2 regions of the Streptomyces sp. NPDC043867 genome follow, and region 1 is predicted to be linked to the other one. Evidence: riboswitches for the same ligand, from Rfam matches in the RefSeq annotation. Region 1 holds a riboswitch; the other holds the start of a gene.

Region 1 (9,287 bases):
TAGACGAAGGACATGGCGGCGTACCAGTCGCGGGTGGGCTGGTACCAGGCGCTGAACTTGTCGCCCTGCTTCTTCTGGATCTTGTCCAGGTCGGCGGTGAGTTCCTTGTACGTCTTCGGCGTGGACTTGACGCCGGACGCGGCGGCGATGTCCTTGCGCCAGTTGCCGACGCGGCCACCGGCGTAGTACGGCACGCCGTAGGTCTTGCCGTCGTAGGTGACGGAGGCCTTGAGGCCGTCCAGCCAGGCGTCCGAGTTGTCGAACTTCGACGCGTCGACGGGAGCGAAGGCGCCCTTGACCATGTAGCCGAGCATCTCGGTGTTGCCCATCTCGACCACGTCGGGGGCCTTGTCCGTGGCGAGGACGGCGTCGAGCTTGGCGTTCTTGTCGGGCCAGCCGTAGTACTCGTGGTTGATCTTGACGCCGGGGTGCTTCTTCTTGACCGCGGCGTCGGCGGCCTTGACCAGCTCGGGCCAGTTGTTCTGCGCGTCCACCGTCAGCCAGACGGTGAGCTCCTTGGCCTCCGCGCCGCCCTTGCCGCCCCCGGAGTCCTTGTCACTGTCCCCGCACGCCGCGATGGAGACCATCATGCCCGCGATACCGATCGCGGCTATCAGCTTGCGCTTCACGCCACCCTCCTCAGGGATGTCATAACCCCCCTGCCCACCGCGGTGACCTGTGACGAGTACTGCCCGTGGGGCCGGGACCTGGACCAATGGTGTAGACCAGTACCGGGAGCTTGGCCTAGACCTAGAGGGGTGTCAAGGGTGAGGAAGTCCCGCTCGGCCTCCGTTACGGGACCGACATATGCAGGGACCTTTCATTGCTCAAGTGGCAGATCGGACAGGGGGGTTGCGGCCACACGAACCGGGCGTCCCGCGTGGCGCCACGAGCACCGCCCCGGCGCGATGGACTAGACCAACACGAACCCCGACGGTATATAGAGGGGATCACGCAGCGTGCGGGGGCCTCTCGCACACCGAGCCGTGCCACGATGTGAGCCGTGACCGACCGGACAGGGTCGGTCGCTTCGGCATCCGGAGCCGGGAAGGCAGAGCATGAGCACCGACGTCAGCAGTGCGGAGAACGAGGGTGGGGCGCCCATCCGTACCGCGCGCGTGCCCAAGTACTACCGTCTGAAGAAGCACCTGCTCGATATGACGGAGACACTGCCGCCCGGCACGCCGGTGCCGCCGGAGCGCACCCTCGCCGCCGAGTTCGACACCTCCCGCACGACCGTGCGCCAGGCGCTGCAGGAACTCGTCGTCGAGGGCCGGCTGGAACGCATCCAGGGCAAGGGCACCTTCGTCGCGAAGCCGAAGGTCTCGCAGGCGCTCCAACTCACCTCGTACACCGAGGACATGCGGGCCCAGGGCCTCGAACCCACCTCGCAGCTCCTGGACATCGGCTACATCACGGCGGACGAGACGCTCGCGGGGCTGCTCGACATCAACGCGGGCGGGCGCGTGCTGCGCATCGAGCGGCTGCGGCTGGCGAGCGGCGAGCCGATGGCGATCGAGACGACCCACCTGTCCGCCAAGCGCTTCCCCGCCCTGCGGCGTTCGCTCGCCAAGTACACCTCTCTCTACACCGCGCTCGCCGAGGTGTACGACGTCCACCTGGCCGAGGCCGAGGAGACCATCGAGACCTCGCTGGCCACCCCGCGCGAGGCCGGGCTGCTCGGCACCGACGTCGGGCTGCCCATGCTGATGCTCTCCCGCCACTCGCTGGACAGGACCGGCCAACCGGTGGAGTGGGTCCGCTCGGTGTACCGGGGCGACCGGTACAAGTTCGTGGCCCGCCTCAAGCGCCCGGTGGACTGACCGCGGGCTCGACGCGGGCGCCTTCACAGGTGCGCAAAAAGGCCCCCTCCGGGCGTTTGCCCACCGGGAACCCGCCGGTGGGGACCGATATGCGGACGGGGGGTTCCGTGTGCGTGACACCGTCGCCTAGATTGCCTGCGCGTTGCACAGGTGATCAGCGAGGGGACGGAGCCGCCGAATGTCAGATGTGCCCGAAGTGAAGCCACCGGTGGTGACACCGGTCCGTGTGGTGATCGCCCTCTGTCTCGTCGCACCCTTCGTGGCGATGCTCTGGGTCGGCTCGTACGCGAAGACCGACCCGACGTTCATCGGGATCCCCTTCTTCTACTGGTACCAGATGCTGTGGGTGCTCATCTCCACGCTGCTCACGATGACCGCGTACCAGCTCTGGCAGCGTGACCAGCGCGGCCGTACGCCCAGGGGCGGGGGTGCGTCGAAGTGAAGGACGGCGTGAACGGAGTCGCCCTCGGCGTCTTCATCTTCTTCTTCGTGGCCGTCACGGTCATGGGCTTCCTCGCCGCACGCTGGCGCAAGGCCGAGGTCGAGCACAGCCTCGACGAATGGGGCCTGGGCGGACGGTCGTTCGGCACCTGGGTCACCTGGTTCCTGCTCGGCGGCGACCTCTACACGGCGTACACCTTCGTCGCCGTACCCGCGGCGATCTACGCCGCGGGCGCGGCCGGCTTCTTCGCCGTGCCGTACACCATCCTCGTCTACCCGCTGATCTTCACGTTCCTGCCGCGGCTGTGGTCGGTCTCGCACAAGCACGGCTATGTGACGACATCGGACTTCGTGCGCGGGCGCTTCGGCTGCAAGGGGCTGTCGCTGGCGGTGGCCGTGACCGGCATCCTCGCCACGATGCCCTACATCGCGCTGCAACTCGTGGGCATCCAGGCGGTGCTGGACGTGATGGGCGTCGGCGGCGGTGAGAACACCAACTGGTTCGTGAAGGACCTGCCGCTGCTCATCGCGTTCGGCGTGCTGGCCGCGTACACGTACTCGTCGGGCCTGCGGGCGCCTGCCCTGATCGCGTTCGTGAAGGACACCCTGATCTACATCGTGATCGCGGTGGCCATCATCTACATCCCCATCAAGCTCGGCGGGTTCGACGAGATCTTCAAGGCGGCGGGCGACAAGTACACGGCCGCGGGCGCGGGCGGCATCGTGCCCGCCGAGGCCGGGCAGTGGACGTACGCCACGCTCGCCCTCGGTTCGGCGCTGGCGCTGTTCATGTACCCGCACTCGATCACCGCGACGCTGTCCAGCCGCAGCCGTGAGGTGATCCGGCGCAACACCACGATCCTGCCGCTGTACTCGCTGATGCTCGGCCTGCTCGCCCTGCTCGGGTTCATGGCGATCGCGGCCGGGGTGAAGGTGGAGAACGGGCAGCTGGCGATCCCGCAGCTCTTCGAGACGATGTTCCCCGACTGGTTCGCGGGTGTGGCCTTCGCGGCCATCGGCATCGGTGCGCTGGTGCCGGCGGCGATCATGTCGATCGCCGCGGCGAACCTCTTCACCCGCAACATCTACAAGGACTTCATCAAGCCGGACGCCACACCGAAGCAGGAGACCCAGGTCTCCAAGCTGGTCTCGCTGCTGGTGAAGGTGGGTGCGCTGGCCTTCGTCCTCACCATGGACAAGACCGTCGCGATCAACTTCCAGCTGCTGGGCGGCATCTGGATCCTGCAGACCTTCCCGGCGCTCGTCGGCGGCCTGTTCACCCGCTGGTTCCACCGCTGGGCGCTCCTCGCGGGCTGGGCGGTCGGCATGACCTACGGCACCCTCGCCGCGTACGGGGTCGCCTCCCCGACGCAGAAGCACTTCGGCGGCAGCTCCAAGGAGATCCCCGGCATCGGGGAGATCGGCTACATCGGTCTGACGGCCTTCGTGCTGAACGTCGTGGTGACGGTGGTGCTGACCTTCGTCCTGCGCGCGGCGAAGGCCCCCGACGGTGTGGACGAGACCTCGCCCGCGGACTACACGGCGGACGCCGGGGACCCGGGTGTCCGGACGGAACTCCCGACGGCCACGGCGGGCGCCGCCCACTGAGTCCCGCGCGTCGGACGACGGGCCGCCGGGGAGAACCGGCGGCCCGTCGTCGTCCGTTTCCGGCAGACTCGGCCGCATGGACATCCTCATCAGACGGGCCAGGCCCGAGGAGTACGAGACGCTCGGGGAGATCACCGCGCAGGCGTATCTCGGGGACGGCCTGCTCGACTTCGGGGAGAGCGACGGCTACCTGGTGCACCTGCGGGACGTCGCGCGGCGCGCCGCCGCGGCCGAGGTCCTCGTCGCCGTCGACCGGCAGGGCACGGTGCTCGGCGGCGTGACCCATGTGCCGTCGGCGGGCAGCGCCCTGGCCGAGCTCGCGGGCCCCGGCGAGGCCGAGATCCGCATGCTCGCGGTCGCCCGTGAGGCGCGTGGAAGAGGCGCCGGCGAGGCCCTGGTGCGGGCGTGCATCGACCGCGCACGGACCACGGAGGGGTGTTTCCGCGTCGTGCTCTCCACCCAGCGCACCATGCGCGCCGCCCATCGCGTCTACGAGCGGCTCGGTTTCACCCGGGCCCCCGCACGCGACTGGAACCCGGTCCCGGACCTCGACGACATCCTGCTGCTGACGTACGAGCTGACGCTCTGACAGCGGCGGTGCCGACGGCGGCCTCCCCGCCGACTGCCACCCTCCGGAGCCGACACGACACAACATGTGGGGGCGCCTCGGCGGCCCGGCACAAGATGTATGCTCATGCTCGCTGTCGCCGCAGGGGAATCCGGTGCGAATCCGGAACTGTCCCGCAACGGTGTACTTGTGCGCGTTCGCGCACACGGTCAGTCCGAGGACCTGCCGGCAGTGCGCCCGGTCCGTCCGGTCCGGGTGCCCAGACGTCCGGGCCTCGTGGAATGGGCCGGTGGACGCACGCGTACCCGTGCGGGACGACGTGTGCCCCGCTGCCCTCCCGAAGGCCCCGTGCCGAGCGAGGGAGAGCCCCACGTGACCATCGCGCCAGCCGATCCGGCGACACCGCCCGCGACATCGGCCCAGCCGGACGGTCCCGGTGCCGCGCTGCTGCGGACCCTGACCGACCTCACCGCCGACCTCCCCGACGCCGACCCCGGCCGGGTCGCCGCCGCCGCACTGCGCGGCCGGTCCGCGCGGGCGGACGAGGCGGAGCTGCGCGAACTGGCCACCGAGGCCGCGGCGGGACTCATCTCCGAGGACCCGGTCTACTCACGCCTGGCCGCGCGGCTGCTGACGTTCAGCATCGCCGCCGAGGCCGCGTCGCAGGGCGTCACGTCCTTCTCCGGTTCGGTCGCCGTCGGGCACCGGGAGGGACTGATCGCGGACCGCACCGCCGAGTTCGTCCGCCTGCACGCGGCACGCCTCGACACGCTCGTCGACGTCGCGGGCGACGACCGCTTCGGCTACTTCGGCCTGCGCACCCTGCACAGCCGCTACCTGCTCCGGCACCCGATCACCCGGCGCGTGATCGAGACCCCGCAGTTCTTCATGCTGCGCGTCGCCTCCGGTCTCGCCGAGGACGACACCTCCCGCGCCGTCGACGAAGTGGCCGCGCTCTACGGTCTGATGAGCCGGCTCGACTACCTGCCCTCCTCCCCCACGCTGTTCAACTCCGGCACCCGGCACCCGCAGATGTCGTCCTGCTACCTCCTCGACTCCCCGCTGGACGAGCTGGACTCCCTCTACGACCGCTACCACCAGGTGGCCCGCCTCTCGAAGCACGCCGGCGGCATCGGCCTGTCCTACTCCCGCATCCGCTCCCGCGGTTCGCTGATCCGCGGCACCAACGGGCACTCCAACGGCATCGTGCCGTTCCTCAAGACGCTGGACGCCTCGGTCGCCGCGGTGAACCAGGGCGGCCGGCGCAAGGGCGCGGCCGCGGTCTACCTGGAGACCTGGCACTCCGACATCGAGGAGTTCCTGGAGCTGCGCGACAACACCGGTGAGGACGCCCGCCGTACGCACAATCTCAACCTCGCGCACTGGATCCCCGACGAGTTCATGCGCCGGGTCGACGCGAACGGCGTCTGGTCGCTGTTCTCGCCGTCCGACGTGCCCGAGCTGGTCGACCTGTGGGGCGAGGAGTTCGACGCCGCGTACCGCAGGGCCGAGGAGGCGGGGCTGGCCAGGAAGACGATCCCCGCCCGCGACCTGTACGGCCGGATGATGCGCACCCTGGCGCAGACCGGCAACGGCTGGATGACGTTCAAGGACGCCGCCAACCGCACCGCCAACCAGACGGCGGAGCCGGGCCACACCGTCCACTCCTCGAACCTGTGCACCGAGATCCTGGAGGTCACGAACGACGGGGAGACCGCGGTCTGCAACCTCGGCTCGGTCAACCTCGGCGCCTTCGTCGTCGACGGGGACATCGACTGGGAGCGGCTGGACGAGACCGTCCGCACGGCGGTGACCTTCCTCGACCGGGTCGTCGACATCAACTTCTACCCGACCGAGCAGGCAGGCCGCTCCAACGCCCGGTGGCGCCCGGTGGGCCTCGGCGCGATGGGCCTTCAGGACGTCTTCTTCAAACTGCGGCTGCCCTTCGACTCCGCCGCGGCCAAGCAGCTCTCCACCCGGATCGCCGAACGCGTCATGCTGGCCGCCTACGAGGCGTCCGCGGACCTCGCCGAGCGCAACGGCCCGCTCCCCGCCTGGGAGAAGACCCGCACCGCCCGCGGTGTCCTGCACCCCGACCACTACGCCGTGGAGCCGGTCTGGCCGGAGCGCTGGGCGGCCCTGCGGGAGCGGATCGCGGCCGTCGGCTTGCGCAACTCGCTGCTGCTCGCCATCGCGCCGACCGCGACGATCGCTTCCATCGCGGGTGTCTACGAGTGCATCGAGCCGCAGGTCTCCAACCTGTTCAAGCGCGAGACGCTGTCCGGCGAGTTCCTCCAGGTCAACTCCTACCTGGTGGAGGAGCTGAAGCGGCTCGGCGTGTGGGACGCGCAGACCCGGGAGGCGCTGCGCGAGGCGAACGGCTCCGTGCGGGGCTTCACCCGGGTGCCGCAGGAGGTGCGCGACCTGTACCGCACGGCCTGGGAGATCCCGCAGCGCGCGCTGATCGACATGGCCGCCGCCCGGACCCCGTACCTGGACCAGGCCCAGTCGCTGAACCTGTTCCTGGAGACGCCGACCATCGGCAAGCTCTCCTCGATGTACGCGTACGCCTGGAAGTCGGGCCTGAAGACGACGTACTACCTGCGCTCACGTCCGGCGACCCGCATCGCCCGCGCCGCCCGGGCGCAGACCCCCGTCCCCGTGCAGGCGGTCCCCGACGAGGACGCCGTCGCCGTACAGGCGGTACCCGACGAGGACGCCGTCGCCTGCTCCCTTGAGAACCCCGAGTCCTGCGAGGCCTGCCAGTGATGTCCAGCGAGACCAAGAACCTGCTCGACCCGGGCTTCGAGCTGACGCTCCGCCCGATGCGCTACCCGGACTTCTACGAGCGCTACCGGGACGCGATCAAGAACACCTGGACCGTCGAGGAGGTCGACCTCCACTCGGACGTCGCCGACCTGGCGAAGCTGTCCCAGGGCGAGCAGCACATGATCGGCCGCCTCGTCGCGTTCTTCGCGACGGGTGACTCGATCGTCGCGAACAACCTGGTGCTGACGCTGTACAAGCACATCAACTCCCCGGAGGCGCGGCTGTATCTCTCGCGCCAGCTGTTCGAGGAGGCCGTGCACGTGCAGTTCTACCTGACGCTGCTCGACACGTATCTGCCGGACCCGGAGGACCGCGCGGCGGCCTTCGACGCCGTCGAGAGCATCCCGTCCATCCGCGAGAAGGCCGGGTTCTGCTTCAAGTGGATGGACTCGGTCGAGAAGCTGGACCGGCTGGAGTCGAAGGCCGACCGGCGGCGCTTCCTGCTGAACCTGATCTGCTTCGCCGCGTGCATCGAGGGGCTCTTCTTCTACGGCGCCTTCGCGTACGTCTACTGGTTCCGCAGCCGGGGTCTCCTGCACGGTCTTGCGACCGGCACCAACTGGGTGTTCCGCGACGAGACGATGCACATGTCCTTCGCCTTCGAGGTGGTCGACACGGTCCGCAAGGAGGAGCCGGAGCTCTTCGACGACCGGCTCGAGGAGCAGGTCACCGACATGCTGCGGGAGGCCGTCGAGGCCGAGCTGCAGTTCGCGCGCGACCTGTGCGGTGACGGCCTCCCGGGGATGAACACGGACTCGATGCGGCAGTACCTGGAGTGCGTCGCCGACCAGCGCCTGGCGCGTCTCGGCTTCGCCCCGGTGTACGGCTCGGAGAACCCGTTCTCCTTCATGGAGCTCCAGGGTGTTCAGGAGCTGACCAACTTCTTCGAGCGCCGTCCCTCGGCGTACCAGGTGGCGGTGGAGGGCTCGGTCGGCTTCGACGAGGACTTCTGAGTCCCGGCGGCGGCGTTTTCGGCGGCCCTCAGTTCCCGGTCGACGCGCCACTCCCGGCGCAGCCCGATCAGTGAGGGCAGGGCCACGACGAGGAAGATCCCGAGGACGGTCAGCAGGGCGACGGTGGTGTTCACGAATGTCTCCATGAACACTACTGTCGCGCCCATCGCCGGCCCGGGTCAGTGGCAGGACTGCCGTGAACCCTCGAATTCCTGCCACATCGGGTGCACACTGGGCGGCATGCTGAAAAACGTGGCGGTGGTCCTGCTGGACGGTGTGCATCCCTTCGAACTCGGCGTGGTCTGCGAGGTGTTCGGACTCGACCGCAGCGACGACGGACTGCCGGTGTACGACTTCGCGGTCGCCTCGGCGGAGGGGTCCACACTGGGCACGCACGCGGGGTTCTCCCTGCGGACCGAGCACGGCCTGGAGCGGCTGGAGGCGGCCGATCTCGTCGTGGTGCCGGCCGGCGACTCGTATGCCGACCGCGGGTATCCCGAGGAGCTGCTCGACGCGCTGCGCCGGGCCGTCGCCCGGGGTGCCCGGGTGCTCAGCGTGTGCTCCGGCGTCTTCGTGCTCGGCGCGGCCGGACTGCTGGACGGCCGGCGCTGCACCGTGCACTGGCACCACGCGGACGCTCTCGCCCGCCAGTACCCGCGGGCGATCGTGGAGCCGGACGTGCTGTACGTCGACGCGGGGGCGGTGATCACCTCGGCGGGCACCGCCGCCGGCATCGACGCCTGCCTGCACCTGGTGCGCCAGGAACACGGCCCCGAGGTCGCCAACGCCATCGCCCGCCGCATGGTCGTGCCCCCGCACCGGGACGGCGGGCAGGCCCAGTACATCGAGCGGCCGCTGCCCCGCTCGCAGTGCGACACCGTCGGCGAGGTCCTCGTGTGGATGGAGCGCCACCTCGAGGAGGAGGTGACGGTGGAACAGCTCGCGGCCCGCGCCCACATGTCCCCGCGCACCTTCGCGCGCCGCTTCCAGCAGGAGACCGGCACCACGCCGTACCGCTGGTTGCTGCGCCAACGCGTGCTGCTGGCGCAGGAGTTGCTCGAAGTC
Region 2 (6,741 bases), on a different contig from region 1:
CTGCCAACGCGATGGCGACGACCATCTCGACCGGCGCTCTGAAGCCCAAGACGGCGGTGGCGATGTCCGCCGCGCTGAACCTCGTCGGCGCCTTCCTCTCCGTGGAGGTCGCCAAGACCATCTCCGGCGGCATCATCAACGAGGAGGGCATCCGTACGGAGGTCATCTTCGCGGCCCTCGTCGGCGCCATCCTGTGGAATCTGCTGACCTGGCTCCTGGGTCTGCCCTCCAGCTCCTCTCACGCACTCTTCGGCGGCCTCATCGGCGCCGCGGTCATGTCGGCCGGCTGGTCGTCGGTGAACGGCTCGACCGTCGTCACCAAGGTGCTCATCCCCGCGGTCGCCGCGCCGGTCGTCGCCGGACTGGCCGCGATGCTGGCCACGCGCCTGACGTACCGGATCGGCAACCGCGCCGACGAGAAGGCGACCGCCAAGGGGTACCGCGCAGGCCAGATCGCCTCCGCGGGCCTGGTGTCGCTTGCCCACGGCACGAACGACGCGCAGAAGACCATGGGCATCATCACCCTCGCCCTGGTCACCGGCGGTGTCCTCGCGCCGGGCTCCAACCCTCCCACCTGGGTCATCGTCGCGGCCGGCATGGCCATCGCGCTCGGTACCTACCTGGGCGGCTGGCGCATCATCCGCACCATGGGCAAGGGCCTCACCGACCTCGCGCCGCCGCAGGGCTTCGCCGCCCAGACCAGCGCCGCCACGGTCATCCTCGCCTCCTCGCACCTGGGCTTCTCGCTCTCCACCACGCAGTCCTGCTCCGGCGCCGTCATGGGCTCGGGCCTCGGCCGCAAGGGCGGGGTCGTCCGCTGGTCGACCGCGAGCCGCATGTTCATCGCGTGGGGCCTGACCCTGCCGGCCGCCGGCCTCGTCGGCGCCGGTGCCGAGTTCCTCACCCAGCAGGGCACCTGGGGCATCGTCACCACGGGCGTGCTGCTCGTGGCCGGCGCCGGTGTCATCTGGACGCTCTCGCGCCGCCAGCCGGTCACCATGGCCAACGTCAACGACGGCCAGGCCGAGCCCGCGGGCGTCGTGACCGCCGCGATCGCCGCGGTCACCCCGCCGCCGGCCGGCCCGGTCGCCACGGCCGACCTCGGTCTGACGGCCACCATCCCGGCCCCGGACGCCGGCACCACCACCGAGCCCACCCGCCCGGCCACGGTCTAAGGAACGAACAGCATGAACATCGACTGGGCAGCCCTCGGCTCCGTCTTCGGAGCCAGCCTCGTGGTCACCGTGGCCCTCGTCGGCCTCTTCACCCTCGGCATCGTCGGCCTCTCCAAGCGCGAGTCCGGGGCCACCCGGGGCGGTTCCGCCGCCCTCGCGGTGACCGGCGCGTACGCCTGCTTCGCCGCGTGCGCGGCGGCCGTGGCGTACGGCATCTACCTGATCGTCGCCTGACGACCGGGCTGAAACCCGACAAAAACCGAACAACGCGGCATCACTTCACGTGGGGTGCGGGACGGAACACCGTCCCGCACCCCACCTGCGTGTGGGGCTTCGCACACTCTCCCTTCGCAGGTCAACAGCAAGTTGACGGCTGTTCTGACCCCGTGGTGGACTGCCGGAGCCAACTACGGCGGCAGGAGAGGAAGCCGGTGCGAATCCGGCGCGGTCCCGCCACTGTCACCGGGGAAGAACGCCCCCGGGAGCCAGGAACTCTCACCGCCGGTCTCTTCGAACCAGGGCGCGGACACCCTGAGTGAGGACATATCGCCATGCGCGGCTGCCCGTTGCGGGTCCTGACGAGTACGAGGGTGCTGCCGCACCCCACGGCGGGCTGAGCCCGTGCGTGCCGATCGCGTCTTCGCGTACGGCGCCACCGCCGGCCTCCTCGGCGACCTGCTCCTCGGCGATCCCCGCCGCGGGCACCCGGTCGCCGCGTTCGGGCGGGCCGCGGGCGCCGTGGAACGGGTGCTGTGGCGCGACCACCGCGGATGGGGCGCGCTGCACACCGCGGTCTGCGCCGGTGGCGCCGCCGCTCTCGCGGCCCTCGCGAGCCGCCGTGTGCGCACCTCCCCCGCCGCCTCCGTCGCGCTGACCGCTGCCGCCACCTGGGCCGTCGTCGGGGGCACCTCCCTCGGCCGGGAGGCCGGGACCATCGGCGGTGCACTGGCCGCCGGCGACGTCGACGCCGCCCGCGAGCGGCTGCCCCACCTGTGCGGGCGGGATCCGCAGGCGCTGGACGCCGACGGGATCGCCCGGGCCGTGGTCGAGTCCGTCGCCGAGAACACCTCCGACGCCGTCGTGGGCGCCCTGGTCTGGGGCGCCGTCGGCGGCGTGCCCGGGCTCGTCGCCTTCCGGGCCGTGAACACGCTCGACGCGATGGTCGGGCACAGGTCCAGCAGGTACCGCCGCTACGGGTGGGCCTCCGCGCGGCTCGACGACGTCGCCGGCTGGCCGGGGGCCCGGCTGACCGCCGTACTCGCGGCCGTCGCGGGCGGTGATCCGCGCGGTGCCGTGCGCGCCTGGCGTGCCGACGCCGCCAGACACCCGAGCCCCAACGCCGGTCCCGTGGAGGCCTCCTTCGCGGGGGCGCTGGGCGTACGGCTGGGCGGGACCCTCTCGTACGGGGGGCGGGTCGAGCACCGGCCCGTGCTGAACGGCGCCGGGCGGGCCGTGGCCGTCGGCGACATCGAGCGGGCCGTACGGCTGTCCCGGCGGGTGAGCGGGCTCGCGCTGGGCGTGTGCGTCGCCGGGCGGCTGCTCACGCAGGGACTCACGAAGGGGCGTACCCGATGAGCGGCGGACTGCTGATCGCCGGCACCACCTCCGACGCCGGCAAGAGCGTGGTGACCGCCGGGATCTGCCGGTGGCTGGTGCGCCAGGGCGTGAAGGTGGCGCCCTTCAAGGCGCAGAACATGTCCCTCAACTCGTTCGTCACGCGCGAGGGGGCGGAGATCGGGCGGGCGCAGGCCATGCAGGCGCAGGCCGCCCGCGTGGAGCCGACCGCGCTGATGAACCCGGTGCTGCTCAAGCCTGGGAGCGACCGCAGCAGCCAGGTCGTGCTCATGGGGAAGCCGGTGGGCGAGATGAGTGCGCGCGGCTACCACGGGGGCCGCCAGGAGGCACTGCTCGGGACCGTGCTGGACTGCCTGGCTCGGTTGCGGGGCACGTATGACGCGGTGATCTGTGAAGGGGCAGGCAGTCCTGCCGAGATCAACCTGCGCCGTACCGACATCGTGAACATGGGCATCGCCCGCAACGCGCGGCTGCCCGTCCTCGTGGTCGGGGACATCGACCGCGGGGGCGTCTTCGCCTCGTTCTTCGGCACGGTCGCGCTGCTGAGCCGCGAGGACCAGGCGCTCGTCGCCGGGTTCCTGGTCAACAAGTTCCGCGGCGACGTGTCCCTGCTGGAGCCGGGGCTCGACATGCTGCGCGGTCTCACCGGCCGCCCCTCGTACGGCGTCCTGCCCTTCCGGCACGGCCTCGGCATCGACGAGGAGGACGGCCTGGGGGTCCCCCCGCGCGAGCGAAGCCGAGCGTGGGGGAGGGTCTCGCTGCGCGGGACCGTCCGGGAGTCCGTCGTGGCGCCGCCCGTCGGCGAGGACGTGCTGCGGGTCGCGGTCTGCGCGGTCCCGCTGATGTCCAACTTCACGGACGTCGACGCCCTCGCCGCGGAACCGGGCGTCGTGGTGCGGTTCGTGGACCGGGCGGAGGAACTGGCCGACGCCGACCTCGTCGTCGTACCGGGCACCCGGGGGACGGTGCGGGCCCTTCAGTGGCTGCGGGAGCGCGGCCTCGCGGACGCGATCGCCCGGCGGGCCGCCGAGGGGCGTCCGGTGCTCGGGATCTGCGGCGGCTTCCAGGCCCTCGGCGAGCACATCGAGGACGACGTCGAGTCGCGGGCGGGGCACGTCGACGGGCTCGGACTGCTGCCCGTGCGCGTGCGGTTCGCGCGGGAGAAGACCCTCACGCGGCCCGTGGGCGAGGCGCTCGGCGAGCACGTCGAGGGCTACGAGATCCACCACGGGGTCGCCGAGGTCACCGGCGGCGAACCCTTCCTGGACGGCTGCCGGGTCGGCGCCGTCTGGGGCACGCACTGGCACGGCTCGCTGGAGTCGGACGGGTTCCGGCGCGCCTTCCTGCGGGAGGTGGCGGCCGCCGCGGGCCGCCGCTTCGTGCCGGCCGCCGGCACGTCGTTCGCCACGCTGCGCGAGGAGCAACTGGACCTGCTCGGCGATCTGATCGAGGAACACGCGGACACGGACGCGCTGTGGCGGCTCATCGAGTCGGGCGCTCCGACAGGACTGCCTTTCATCCCACCGGGAGCACCCGCATGAGCACAGTGTTGTTGTTGTCCACCGCCGACACGGATCTGCTGGCGGCCCGGGCCTCCGGCGCCGCGTACCGGATCGGCAACCCGAACCGCGTCGACGTCGCCGGGGAACTGCCCGCGCTCGTCGCGGGCGCGGACGTCGCCGTCGTACGCCTGCTGGGCGGCAAGCGGGCCTGGGAGGACGGGCTCGCCGCGCTCAGGGCGTCGGGCGTGCCGACCGTGCTGCTCGGCGGGGAGGCGGTCCCCGACGCGGAGTTGATGGCGGAGTCGTCCGTGCCCGCCGGTGTCGTGGCGGAGGCGCTGCGCTACCTCGTCGAGGGCGGCCCGGAGAACCTGGCGGAACTCGCGCGTTTCCTCTCCGACACCGTGCTGCTGACCGGCGAGGGCTTCGAGGAGCCGCGGAAGACGGCCGAGTTCGGTGTGCACGGCGAGCGGGACCTGGCCGAGGGCCGCCCGACCGTCGGCGTGCTCTTCTACCGGGCCCACGAGCTGTCCGGCAACACGGCCTTCGTCGACACGCTGTGCGACGCGATCGAGGCGCGCGGCGCCAACGCCCTCCCGGTGTTCTGCGGTTCGCTGCGCGACGCGGACCCGGGGCTGTACGAGATCCTGGGGAAGGCCGACGCCCTGGTCGCCACCGTGCTCGCGGCGGGCGGCACGCACGCCTCCGAGGCCTCGGCCGGCGGGGACGAGGAGGCCTGGGACATCGGGGCGCTCGCCGACCTCGACATCCCCGTCCTGCAAGGGCTCTGCCTCACCTCCTCGCGCGCCGCCTGGGACGAGTCGGACGCCGCTCTCTCCCCCATGGACGCGGCGATGCAGGTCGCGATCCCGGAGTTCGACGGGCGCCTCATCACCGTGCCGTTCTCCTTCAAGGAGCAGGGCCCCGACGACGTCCCGGTGTACGTCGCCGACCCCGAGCGGGCCGCGCGGGTCGCCGGGATCGCCGTGCGCCACGCCCTGCTGAAGCACAAGCCGAACGCGGAGAAGAAGCTCGCGCTGGTCTTCACCGCCTACCCGACCAAGCACTCCCGGGTCGGCAACGCGGTCGGGCTCGACACCCCCGCCTCCGCCGTGCGGGTCCTCGACGCGCTGCGGGACGCCGGGTACGCCCTGACGGACTACCCGGACAACGGCGACGAGTTGATCCACCGGCTCATCGCCGCCGGCGGCCACGACGTCGAGTGGCTCACCGAGGAACAGCTGGCGTCCGCGCCCGCACGGGTGCCGCTCGCCGACTACCGGGCGTGGTTCGACACGCTCGATCCGGGGCTGCGCGACGGCATGCTGGAGGCTTGGGGCGAGCCGCCCGGCTCGCTGTACGTCGACGGGGACGACATCGTGCTGGCCTGCCTCCGGTTCGGGAACGTCGTCGTGATGATCCAGCCGCCGCGCGGCTTCGGCGAGAACCCGATCGCGATCTACCACGACCCCGACATGCCGCCGTCGCACCACTACATGGCGGCCTACCGGTGGCTGGAGAACTCCTTCGGCGCCGACGCGGTCGTGCACATGGGCAAGCACGGCACGATGGAGTGGCTGCCCGGCAAGGGGCTCGGGCTCAGCGGCGGCTGCGCCCCCGACGCCGTACTCGGCGAACTCCCCCTGGTCTACCCGTTCATCGTCAACGACCCCGGCGAGGGCACCCAGGCCAAGCGCCGCGGGCACGCCACGGTCGTCGACCACCTGGTGCCGCCGATGGCGCGTGCCGACACCTACGGCGACCTCGCCAAGCTGGAGCAGCTCCTCGACGAGTACGCCCTGGTGTCGGACCTGGACCCGACCAAGGCGCCCGCGGTGCGCGCCCAGATCTGGACGCTGGTCAAGGCGGCCGAGCTGCACCACGACCTGCACGTCGACGAACAGCCGGACGACGAGACGTTCGACGAGTTCGTGATGCACATCGACGGTTATCTGTGCGAGATCAAGGACGTGCAGATCCGCGACGGGCTGCACATCCTCGGCGGCGGGCCCCAGGCCGAGGCGCGGGTCAACCTCGTGCTGGCCGTGCTCCGCGCCTCGCAGGTGTGGGGCGGCCAGGCCAACGCCCTGCCGGGTCTGCGGGCGTCCCTCGCGGACCATTTCGGCCTGTCGGAGAAGGAGTTGCTGGCCGAGCCGGGTGCGCCGGTGAAGGTGCCGGCGGAGCTCACGGACCTCGTCGAGGGGCCCGCGCGGACCGGCGCCGACGCCGTCGACCTGCTGGAGCAGCTGTGCCGCCGGATCGCCGAGGGCATGGAGGAACGCGGCTGGGAGACGTCCGGGAGCGCCGCTCTCGTACGCGAGGTCCTCGGCGCCGACCTGCCCGAGGCGGTCGCGGTGGTGGAGTTCGCCTGCCGCGAGGTCGTGCCGCGGCTGGCCCGTACGACGGACGAGATCACGCACATCCTCAAGGCGCTGCGCGGCGGTTACGTCCCGGCGGGCCCGTCCGGCTCGCCGACCCGCGGCCTGGTGAAC

The links. A riboswitch is a leader RNA that binds a small molecule or an ion and turns the genes downstream of it on or off. The one in region 1 is predicted to bind cobalamin.
Region 2: linked by a shared signal. The riboswitch ahead of AC069T_RS22930 (cobalamin biosynthesis protein) and the one ahead of AC069T_RS18255 (ribonucleoside-diphosphate reductase subunit alpha) in region 1 are both predicted to bind cobalamin.

Annotation. Positions count from the first base shown of each region.
Region 1 covers NZ_JBWKDS010000016.1:132,839-142,125, reverse strand. Annotated here, with positions in the region: gene AC069T_RS18280 (extracellular solute-binding protein) at 1-629, opposite strand, end outside; gene AC069T_RS18275 (GntR family transcriptional regulator) at 1,059-1,823, shown strand; gene AC069T_RS18270 (DUF3311 domain-containing protein) at 2,002-2,265, shown strand; gene mctP (monocarboxylate uptake permease MctP) at 2,262-3,872, shown strand; gene AC069T_RS18260 (GNAT family N-acetyltransferase) at 3,949-4,461, shown strand; cobalamin riboswitch at 4,526-4,684, shown strand; gene AC069T_RS18255 (ribonucleoside-diphosphate reductase subunit alpha) at 4,813-7,209, shown strand; gene AC069T_RS18250 (ribonucleotide-diphosphate reductase subunit beta) at 7,209-8,222, shown strand; gene AC069T_RS18245 (hypothetical protein) at 8,135-8,368, opposite strand; gene AC069T_RS18240 (GlxA family transcriptional regulator) at 8,463-9,287, shown strand, end outside.
Region 2 covers NZ_JBWKDS010000023.1:77,470-84,210, reverse strand. Annotated here, with positions in the region: gene AC069T_RS22940 (inorganic phosphate transporter) at 1-1,175, shown strand, start outside; gene AC069T_RS22935 (hypothetical protein) at 1,188-1,409, shown strand; cobalamin riboswitch at 1,549-1,689, shown strand; gene AC069T_RS22930 (cobalamin biosynthesis protein) at 1,797-2,750, shown strand; gene AC069T_RS22925 (cobyric acid synthase) at 2,747-4,291, shown strand; gene cobN (cobaltochelatase subunit CobN) at 4,288-6,741, shown strand, end outside.